Regions from separate parts of the Bacillus sp. C-3-6 genome, predicted to be linked through region 2. Evidence: riboswitches for the same ligand, from Rfam matches in the RefSeq annotation. Region 2 holds a riboswitch; each other region holds the start of a gene.
What was found. Region 2 has a riboswitch for lysine ahead of ACW0JX_RS04525 (amino acid permease). Riboswitches for the same ligand answer to the same signal wherever they lie in the genome.

Region 1 (3,291 bases), 2.0 Mb from region 2:
TGCCTGGAGATGTAATCAAACCGTACATTTCCGTATTTTTATTTACTTTAGGGGTTTATATTTTATTACGATTCATCATTCAAAAACAAATTGTCACTTCAAATAAGCGTATGTCTGCAAAACAACTTGTACCGCTTGGTTTATTCGCTGGGTTCGTTGATTCAACTGGTGGCGGTGGTTGGGGGCCGATTACGACCCCCGTTCTTCTAGCAAGAGGAAATGAAGCTAGAAAAGTTATTGGATCTGTAGATACGAGTGAATTTCCTGTTTCACTTGCTGCAACAATTGGCTTCTTCATCTCACTTGGCTGGGAACAAGTAAGCTGGGTTTGGGTATTTTCTCTCATGCTCGGTGGTATCGTAGCGGCACCAATCGCGGCATGGCTAGTTCGCATCGTTCCTTCTCATTTACTTGGCGTATTAGTTGGTGGTCTTATTATCTTTACAAACATTCGTACACTGCTTACTACATTTAAAGTGGATCCAACTATTATTTCACTTTCTTACGTTGCAGTTGGTCTTGTCGTTATTATTTCTATTTTCATTGCTGTTCGTAATCATTCCAATCGTCCTAATACGTCAACGGCTGAGTATCCGAATGATCAGAAGCAAATGCTACCATAACTATAAGAAATACCGCCCAATTTAGAGCGGTATTTTTTATTTTTCTATTTTCCAATTAATCATCGTTTCTGTAGCATTTACTCTCTTCATATGTAACTTTTCTAAAACACGCATCGAACTATAATTATCTAGAAGTGTCTCTGCAATTATTGTTTCTACCTCACCTGTTTTGAAAGCCCAATCGATTAGTTCTTTTACAGCTTCTGTTGCATAGCCCTGATTCCAATATTTCTCAATGAATCCATAGCCAATTTCTACTGTTTGATCCTCGTTTGGTTTCCCTTTAAACCCAATATCACCTAAAATGCTATCATCTTCTTTTCGAAGAACATACCACGCCCCCCATGGCAATAAAGTTGCATCTTGTTTTACATTCTTTACATGCCCTACAATATGCGGGCCGCTATTGTATCCTTGCTCGTTAGCGACTTGAATCCTCTCTTCTGTACACGGCACTATATAGAGCCTTTCTGTTTCTAATTTCATTTTGATTTCCCCTTTTTGCTTAAACGTTACTCTAATTATAACAAATAATATGGCTTTATTATGAATGTCGAATTATATTTTTCTGAATTTTCTTTTAATTTAGAGGGTTTTTCAATATTTTTTGCGAAACATTTGTATAACAATTTTTTCTTTGCTTATTGCTACATAATAGTAGGTTCGGGTGGAGTTTTGCAAGCGTTTCCTATACAATAACCGATATTTTTTGACTTTTCCTAACAAAATATCTTGCAATATATTCAGAAAGTCATTACAATTGCCATATATTAAAAATCTTAGCAATATATAAATCCTCATCAATCCGATGAGGTAGAGGTTGCGACTTTTAATAGTAAAACGGACGAGACACAGAGAATGTCAGCTGACTCCGTTTGAAAGGAAAAGTTGCCGAAGTTTATATTTCTTCTCTGGAAATATGAGCTGGGGCTGTCTCCGAAAGGAACAGAACTGTCACGTTTACAAAATTACCGTGTAAACGTGGGGTGCTATCTTAACGGAAGGGTATGATGGGGTGGTTATTTGTGAAACGTTCCGCCAAATTCCTTTGGCGGTTTTTTGTATTTTTCTCCCCCGCTCCTTCCTAACCTACAAGAAAAGGAGTGTTGAACATGAATAGCGCAACAAATCAATCTACCTCTAAAACGCAAACTACACAAGGACAAGGTGAATTAAAACGCGGATTAAAATCTCGTCACCTTACGATGATTTCTCTCGGTGGTACAATTGGTACCGGACTATTTCTTGCCAGCGGTGGTGTCATCCATACAGCTGGACCTGGTGGCGCATTAATTGCATACGCCGCAATTGGAATTATGGTTTATTTTTTAATGACAAGCTTAGCTGAACTTGCAGCTTACATGCCTGTTACTGGATCTTTTAGCACGTATGCAACAAAATTTGTTGATCCATCACTTGGCTTTGCACTTGGATGGAACTATTGGTATAACTGGGCAATTACGATTGCTGCTGAACTTGCAGCCGTAACATTAATTATGAAATTTTGGTTCCCAGATACCCCTTCTCTTATTTGGAGCGGATTATGTTTAGCTATTATTTTCCTTTTAAACTATTTATCTGTTAAAGGGTTTGGTGAATCTGAATATTGGTTCGCACTTATTAAAGTAGTTACAATTATTATCTTTTTAATTGTTGGTTTCATGATGATTTTTGGAATTATGGGCGGTGAAACGGTTGGATTTAAAAACTTCACTGTTGCAGATGCACCATTTAACGGCGGTATCATGGCAATTATCGGTGTGTTTATGGCAGCTGGTTTCTCATTCCAAGGTACTGAACTATTAGGAGTAGCTGCTGGTGAAACGTCTGATCCAGAACGTAATATCCCAAAAGCAATTCGTTCAATCTTTTGGCGTATTCTTTTATTCTATATCCTTGCGATTCTCGTTATCGGTTTATTAATTCCTTATACAACTGAAAGCCTTGCTGCAAGTGATGTTACAGTAAGTCCGTTTACACTTATTTTTGAAAAAGCGGGCGTTGCCTTTGCTGCTTCTGTTATGAACGCTGTTATTTTAACTGCTGTACTATCTGCTGGTAACTCTGGTATGTATGCATCAACTCGTATGCTTTGGGATTTAGCACGCCAAGGAAAAGCACCAAAGTTTCTTGGTAAATTAGATAGCCGCGGTGTACCTGTTAACGCGTTAATCGTAACGTCAATTGTTGGTAGTATTGCTTTCATTGCTTCTTTATTCGGTGATGGTGTTGTATACATTTGGTTATTAAACGCATCCGGAATGTCTGGTTTTATCGCATGGGTTGGAATTGCAATTAGTCATTACCGTTTCCGTAAAGCATATATCGCACAAGGAAAAGATTTAAATGACTTACCATATAGAGCAAAATGGTTCCCATTCGGTCCAATCTTCGCATTTACACTTTGTATCATCGTAATTTTAGGACAAAACTACGGCGCATTTATGGGTGAAGCAATTGATTGGAACGGTGTACTCGTTTCTTACATCGGTTTACCACTCTTCTTAGTACTATGGTTAGGTTATAAATTTACGAAAAAAACAAAAGTGATTCCACTTGATAAATGTGAACTAAAATAAAGTGAAACGAGCAAACAAATTTGTTTGCTCGTTTTTTGTTGCAAACCTCTTTACTTCCCTATTGCTCCTGTTTTTGCAATAATAAAGGA
Region 2 (3,291 bases):
ATTGTACATAAAAAAGGAACCGTTAATTGCAATGATTGCATAGCAAGTGGAACGAGAATAAGGAACGTAAATAACAATGGGAAAAGCTGAATGATGTAATTGTATAGAAGAGATTTTTTGAAATAAGATGTTAACTTCTCTTCTAGTGCTAGTAAATAGACAGCATCAGGTTTTTGAATAAATGTACGGATAGGGCATCTCGTTATAATGAATGTAAGTACAATCGTTATAATTATTAAAGATATTCCTTTAGAAGGAGATGCTTTTAGAAACTGAGCATAATAATATGCACCAACGCATGAAATAAAGATAAAGCTATATAGTAAACCGTTAATCATACGTGCAAAGTATGTAATGATATTTTGAATATGTTGTTGGAAGCGACTGCTCCATAGCGATTCGATTGACATGTTTTTCACCTCTTTGTTCTATTATATATGTTTTACAAAAGAAAAAACGAGCAAATTGCGTTATGCAACTTGCCCGTTTTTCTTTTCGTTATTTTTTTTCTGATCACGATTCATTAATGGATAGAAAGCAAATCCGATTACGAATAAACCAATTCCGAGAAGGAACGTTTTTATATCGGATGCGCCGGTTTTAATAACCCATAGTGCGTAGCAAAGTGCGATAACTGCGACTATGCCATCTGTAATTCTTGCCCGCATTTCATTTTTATATGTTTCACCAGTTGCGACTAGTTTTAACTGGAAGATTGGTGAAACGAGATATGGAATGAGGTAGGCCAGTGTTGATACGGTAATAACGAATGTATAAGCTTCCGCAATGGTTCCTGATAATGTTGAGAATAGGAACACTTGCGACATAATGTTTGTTAATCGTAATGAGTAAATTGGACTTCCTTTTTTATTTGTTTTCGTGAAGAAGGAAGGGAAGAAACCTTCTTTTGCTGCTTGATATGGTACTTCTGAGCTTAATAAAATCCAGCCTAAGATAGAACCGAACAGGGAAGTAAGAGCAAGTAATGCCATCAGTTTCCCGCCGCCATGACCCATTGCAGCGTTTAATGCATCTGCTAATGGACGTTCAGAAGCTTGTAATTTATCAACGTGAAGTACACCCATTGTTAAAATTGTAATTCCTAAGTAAATCGCAACTGTAATAAGTAATCCCGCAACTGTTGCACGTTTTACCGTTTTTGGAGAAACAGCACGGTTTGATAAAAGAACGGCTGATTCAATTCCGATAAACGCCCAAAGCGTTGTAAGAGCAGCTAAATTTACTTGTGAAAGAAGACCGTGTGATGCACCTGATTTATCAATCATCGGTGTGTACCATTGTCCAAATTTAGAAGCTTCGAATGCAAATAACGTAACGACGATGAATAAAAGGAATCCAGTTACTTTCGTTGTTGTTGCTAAGAAGTTTAGTTTTCCAGCTCCGCTTACACCATTTGTTAATATAATATGAGTTCCCCAAAGTAAGATGGAACAAATCATAAATGTAATTAGTTTTCCGACTTCTATGTTAAAAGAACCGATTGAAAATAGTAGTCGCGTATCTTTCATAATTGGGAAGAAGAGTGATAAATATCCCGCAAATGATGTAATGATGGCAACGTTACTTGCCCAGTTTGCAACCCAATATCCCCATACCATACTGAATCCAGCCATTTTTTTCTTTTTTGGTGTTGAGAATAAAGCATATGCATGACTTTGTGGTCCTGTCGTTAAATCAGGACGACGAATTGCTAAATTACCGAAAACAAGAGCTAGCATTAAAACACCAAACCCTGTTGTTAACCAAGCTAAAGTGACACCGAGTGGGCTTGCTGTTTGTGCCAACGTACTTGGCACCATGAAAATACCAGCGCCAACCATGTTACCGACAACGAAAGCTGTTAGTACCCAAAAGCCCCATTTTTTTTGTTGCATAGAAAATACCTCCAAAGTTAGTATAACCAAGTCAAGCGAGGAGATATGTATGTCTTCTTAGTAGAGAAGAGAAGTCCCAAACAAAACAAAAAAAGCACGTAATCTGCCGCTACATGCTTTCTATCTTATAAGAAACCCACGACATACCTCTCGATAGCTCTCCACAAACGAAACGTTTGTGACAGTTCTGCACTTATTAAATGCAGACCCAGCAAGCGTGCATGGTGGACACGACTTACTTCGGCAACCATTCCTTTCTCATTCCTTCATCAATGCCACTACATCTCCTGAAATGATACTCTTAATGATTGCAACCTCTACCTCACCGAGATACGAATGAGGATTTAAATATTAAATTAACGTCTTTAAGAGTAACAAATGTATTTTTATACGTCAATGGATATAGTAATAATCAGATTATAGAGAAGAGTTTGTGATTAAAAGTAAGAGGGATTGTTATGTGATATTTGAATTTTCGTAATATAATACATGTTATTGGCGCTAGATGATTGAAAAGGGGATGAAATAAATGTCTGTATGTCATAAACATTCAGTAATAGGTGTGTTAGATTCGGGAGTTGGGGGATTAACAGTTGCGAGCGAAATTATAAGACAATTGCCTAAAGAAAGCATTTATTATATTGGTGATAATAAGCGTTGCCCGTATGGGCCAAGAAGTGTAGAGGAGGTGCAATCTTTCGTATTTGAAATGGTTGAGTTCCTCAAACAGTTTCCATTAAAAGCGCTAGTCGTAGCATGTAATACTGCTGCAGCTGCTGCATTGACTGCGCTGCAAGAAGCACTTTCCATTCCAGTTATTGGCGTTATACATCCAGGAGCAAGAGCGGCAATTAAAGTAACAAAGAAAGAGAAAATCGGAGTAATTGGAACTGTAGGTACGATAAAATCTAATATGTATGAAAAAGCATTACATGAGCTTGATACATATTTGGAAGTGTATAGTCATGCGTGTCCGACTTTAGCTACAGTTGTAGAAAATCGATTAGAAGATATAGCATATGTCACGCAGCAAGTGAAACAAGCTTTACTTCCATTAACGAAAGAAGATATAGATACGTTAATTCTTGGATGTACGCATTATCCACTTTTAGAGTCCTATATTAAAAAGGAACTAGGAGAGGCTGTAACGATTATTAGTTCTGCAGAAGAAACAGCGATAGAGTTAAGTACCATTTTACAGCACAAAGGAATTTTGTCTGACAATCTGAATCCGAAGCATCGTTTTTTTACAACGGGATCTGTTTTATCATTTGAACATATTGCTGAGCGATGGCTAGGATATCACATTTCTGTAGAATGTGTGGATTTACCCGTAAAGAATGCTCGTATCTGTAATTAGACTGTATTAAAGTACTTTTTGTTCAATAAATTAGGT
Region 3 (3,291 bases), 840 kb from region 2:
ACCCCAATTATTTTAAGTATATATACACTATTTTCATTTGAACCGATTAATACAGAAAGCATCTTTACTTCTTCTAAATGAGTAAAAAGTAGTTTTGGCACTATCCCTTGATATATCCATACAAAAGCAAATAAAAAACATACGAGCCAATACGTCATTGTTCTTCTAATTAGTAACCTAGGATGAAGCCCCTTTTCTAACCATAATTTTAAGGCATCAAAACTCCAAGCAGTCGCCCAACCTAATAACGGACGAAAAATATAGGAATCTATCACATTTCCTATACGACCAAATCTTGTATCATAATCATATTGTGTCTCAAAATGGATGTATTCTTTATTCGGCGTATACTTCCAATAACCACGTCCTATTTTAATAAGAGATAATGTATTATCCGTCCAAAATTTTAAAGAAGAAATTCTTTCACCAGTTTCTTTTCTTATTTCACCTATTGATTCCCCTTCTCCAGCTATTTCAAGCCCAAATCCAATCTTTGTTTTATACAAAAACTTCTGTGGTTCTCCTTCTTTTTTCTCTAAATACGAAATTTCAGTAAAGCGAGCATCCCACTCTGTATGTATATCTGGTTCTTGCGTATATTCCCATAATTTTCCCATCGTCGTGTTCATTTTTGTCGCAACATAAATAGGCTGTTTCCTTTTCATTCTCCCACCTCCTATGCACTATAAGTTTAATGTACATGCAATGAATTTATTTTGCTACATTTTTCACAAACTCCCTCAGAAAAAGAAAGAATTTTTAAAATATATACAAAACACTTGATTCCCCGAAAAATTTAAATTATTATAAAACAAATGTTACCAACAACTTCATAAATCAAACACTCTCGCCTAAAACGTGAGATAGAGGTTGCGATACTTATGAGTATTCTAATGGAGACACAGAGATGTCTATGAACTTAGATGAAAGGAAGTATTGCCGAAATTGATAAGTTTCTCTGCATTTATCAATTGGGGCTGTTTTCGAATAGAAACAGAACTGTCATATGTACAGACGTGTACGTATGAAGAGCTATCTACAAAAAAGAGATATCATTTTTTATGATATTCCTTTTTTGGCGGTTTTTTTATTAGCTCCGTTTTCTGTTTCCCTTTTCCTGTAACAGCACCATCCTCACTTATTTGAGATGGTGTTTTTTGTTTGTCTTTCTGGTAACTACAGGAGTATTGGGATTTATATATTTCCTAATCTATTCTTAAAAATAGACGAAAGAAGGAATTTGTAATGGAAACAACTGTTCAAAAATTTGGTGGCACTTCTGTCGGAAGCGTCGAGCGCATTCAACATGTAGCAAATTTAATTATTGAAGAATATGAACGAGGTCATAGCGTTGTCTCTGTCGTTTCAGCAATGGGAAAAAGCACGGATGAACTTGTCGCACTCGCTAACGTTATTACAGAAAATCCAAGTAAACGTGAAATGGATATGCTTCTATCTACAGGAGAACAAGTAACTATTTCATTATTAACAATGGCACTGCAAGCAAAAGGCTATCGTGCAATTTCATTAACAGGGTGGCAAGCTGGTCTTACGACAGAATCTGTACATAGTAGTGCACGGATTACTGACATTCATACAGATCGTATTCAATCTTATCTTGCTGAAGGCACAATTGTTATCGTAGCTGGTTTCCAAGGTATAAGTGTAGAAAATGAAATTACAACGCTTGGCCGTGGTGGCTCTGATACGACTGCTGTCGCACTAGCCGCTGCACTTAAAGCAAAAAAATGTGATATTTATACGGATGTGACAGGCGTATATACAACGGACCCACGAGTTGTAAAAGACGCTTACAAATTAGACGAAATTTCTTATGACGAAATGTTAGAGCTTGCTAATCTCGGTGCTGGCGTATTACACCCGCGCGCTGTTGAGTTTGCTAAAAATCATAACGTAGTTTTAGAAGTTCGCTCAAGTATGGAACAAGAAAACGGAACAATTGTAAAAGGAGAATGTAACATGGAACAACAATCAATCGTTAAAGGTATTGCATTTGAGGATAACATTACACGTGTCACAATTAAAGGACTAGAACAAGGCTCGCTTTCAACAGTTTTCTCTACATTAGCAGCAGCACACATTAATGTAGATATCATCATTCAAAGTATTACAAATGAAGGAACTGTACATCTCTCTTTCTCCATTCACTCGAATGATTTAAGAGAAACTTTAAAAGTTTTGGAACAAAATCAAGAAACTCTCCACTACGAATCTGTAGAACATGAAAATCACTTAGCAAAAGTATCAATCGTAGGATCTGGCATGGTATCTAACCCTGGTGTCGCTGCAAATATGTTTACTACTTTAAAAGAAGAAGATATTCATATTAAAATGGTAAGTACATCAGAAATTAAAGTGTCTGTCGTTATTGACCGCCTTCATTTAGTAACAGGGGTTGAGGCGCTACATCAATCATTTATGGCGAAAATTGGGCCTTTAGTACAAATGAGCTAATTTGATATGCTCAGTAACACTTATAAAAAAATCATATTAATCTACTTCCTTCCTATTAAATAAAAGCTGTTCGTTAACAAGATGCTATATGACATATAAAAAAACACCTTGTCACATTTTCCTATACTATGACAAGGTGTTTTTGACTGAAAGGAATTTGTAACTACTTAGTAGTATAATTATGAGGATGATTAAATAATAAATTTTTATACATAAGGAGATAAGACTATGGCAAAAAACAAATTACTACGAATGGACAATGTCAGCATCGTTGTAGAATCCCTTGATGACGCAATCTCTTTCTTTGAGGAGATTGGCTTGAATCTCGAAGGTCGAGCCAATGTCGAAGGTGAATGGGCTGGTCGCGTAACTGGACTCGGTTCTCAGTGCGTAGAGATTGCTATGATGGTCACTCCAGATGGCCACAGCCGAATTGAACTTTCGCGATTTCTCACCCCTCCTACTATAGCAGATCACCGAAAAGCTCCTGTAAACGCCCTCGGTTATCTACGCGTCATGTTCACCGTTCAAGATATTGACGAAATGGTATCCAGACTCACTAAGCATGGTGCAGAGCTCGTTAGCGAAGTAGTTCAGTACGAGAACTCGTATCGTCTCTGCTACATTCGTGGAGTCGAAGGAATTTTAATCGGTTTAGCGGAAGAACTCGGTAATAAATAAGCAAGTGACGTTTTATAAAAAGGCACTATCATTGAATAAAACGTAGACTCTTAAGCGATTTTATTATTATATTTTGAACCCCGTCCTAGCTTTAGAACGGGGTTATGCTTGTTTGAGCTTTTAAAATTAAATAAC

Region 1: another riboswitch for lysine. It lies ahead of ACW0JX_RS14970 (amino acid permease); the one in region 2 lies ahead of ACW0JX_RS04525 (amino acid permease).
Region 3: another riboswitch for lysine. It lies ahead of ACW0JX_RS08945 (aspartate kinase); the one in region 2 lies ahead of ACW0JX_RS04525 (amino acid permease).

What each region holds. Positions count from the first base shown of each region.
Region 1 is NZ_CM137247.1:2,901,317-2,904,607, forward strand. It holds gene ACW0JX_RS14960 (sulfite exporter TauE/SafE family protein) at 1-623, shown strand, start outside; gene ACW0JX_RS14965 (GNAT family N-acetyltransferase) at 660-1,109, opposite strand; lysine riboswitch at 1,430-1,623, shown strand; gene ACW0JX_RS14970 (amino acid permease) at 1,736-3,202, shown strand.
Region 2 is NZ_CM137247.1:879,537-882,827, forward strand. It holds gene ACW0JX_RS04520 (ABC transporter permease) at 1-410, opposite strand, end outside; gene ACW0JX_RS04525 (amino acid permease) at 471-1,895, opposite strand; lysine riboswitch at 2,042-2,223, opposite strand; gene racE (glutamate racemase) at 2,425-3,255, shown strand.
Region 3 is NZ_CM137247.1:1,720,654-1,723,944, reverse strand. It holds gene ACW0JX_RS08950 (DoxX-like family protein) at 1-665, opposite strand, end outside; lysine riboswitch at 857-1,043, shown strand; gene ACW0JX_RS08945 (aspartate kinase) at 1,246-2,475, shown strand; gene ACW0JX_RS08940 (VOC family protein) at 2,704-3,156, shown strand.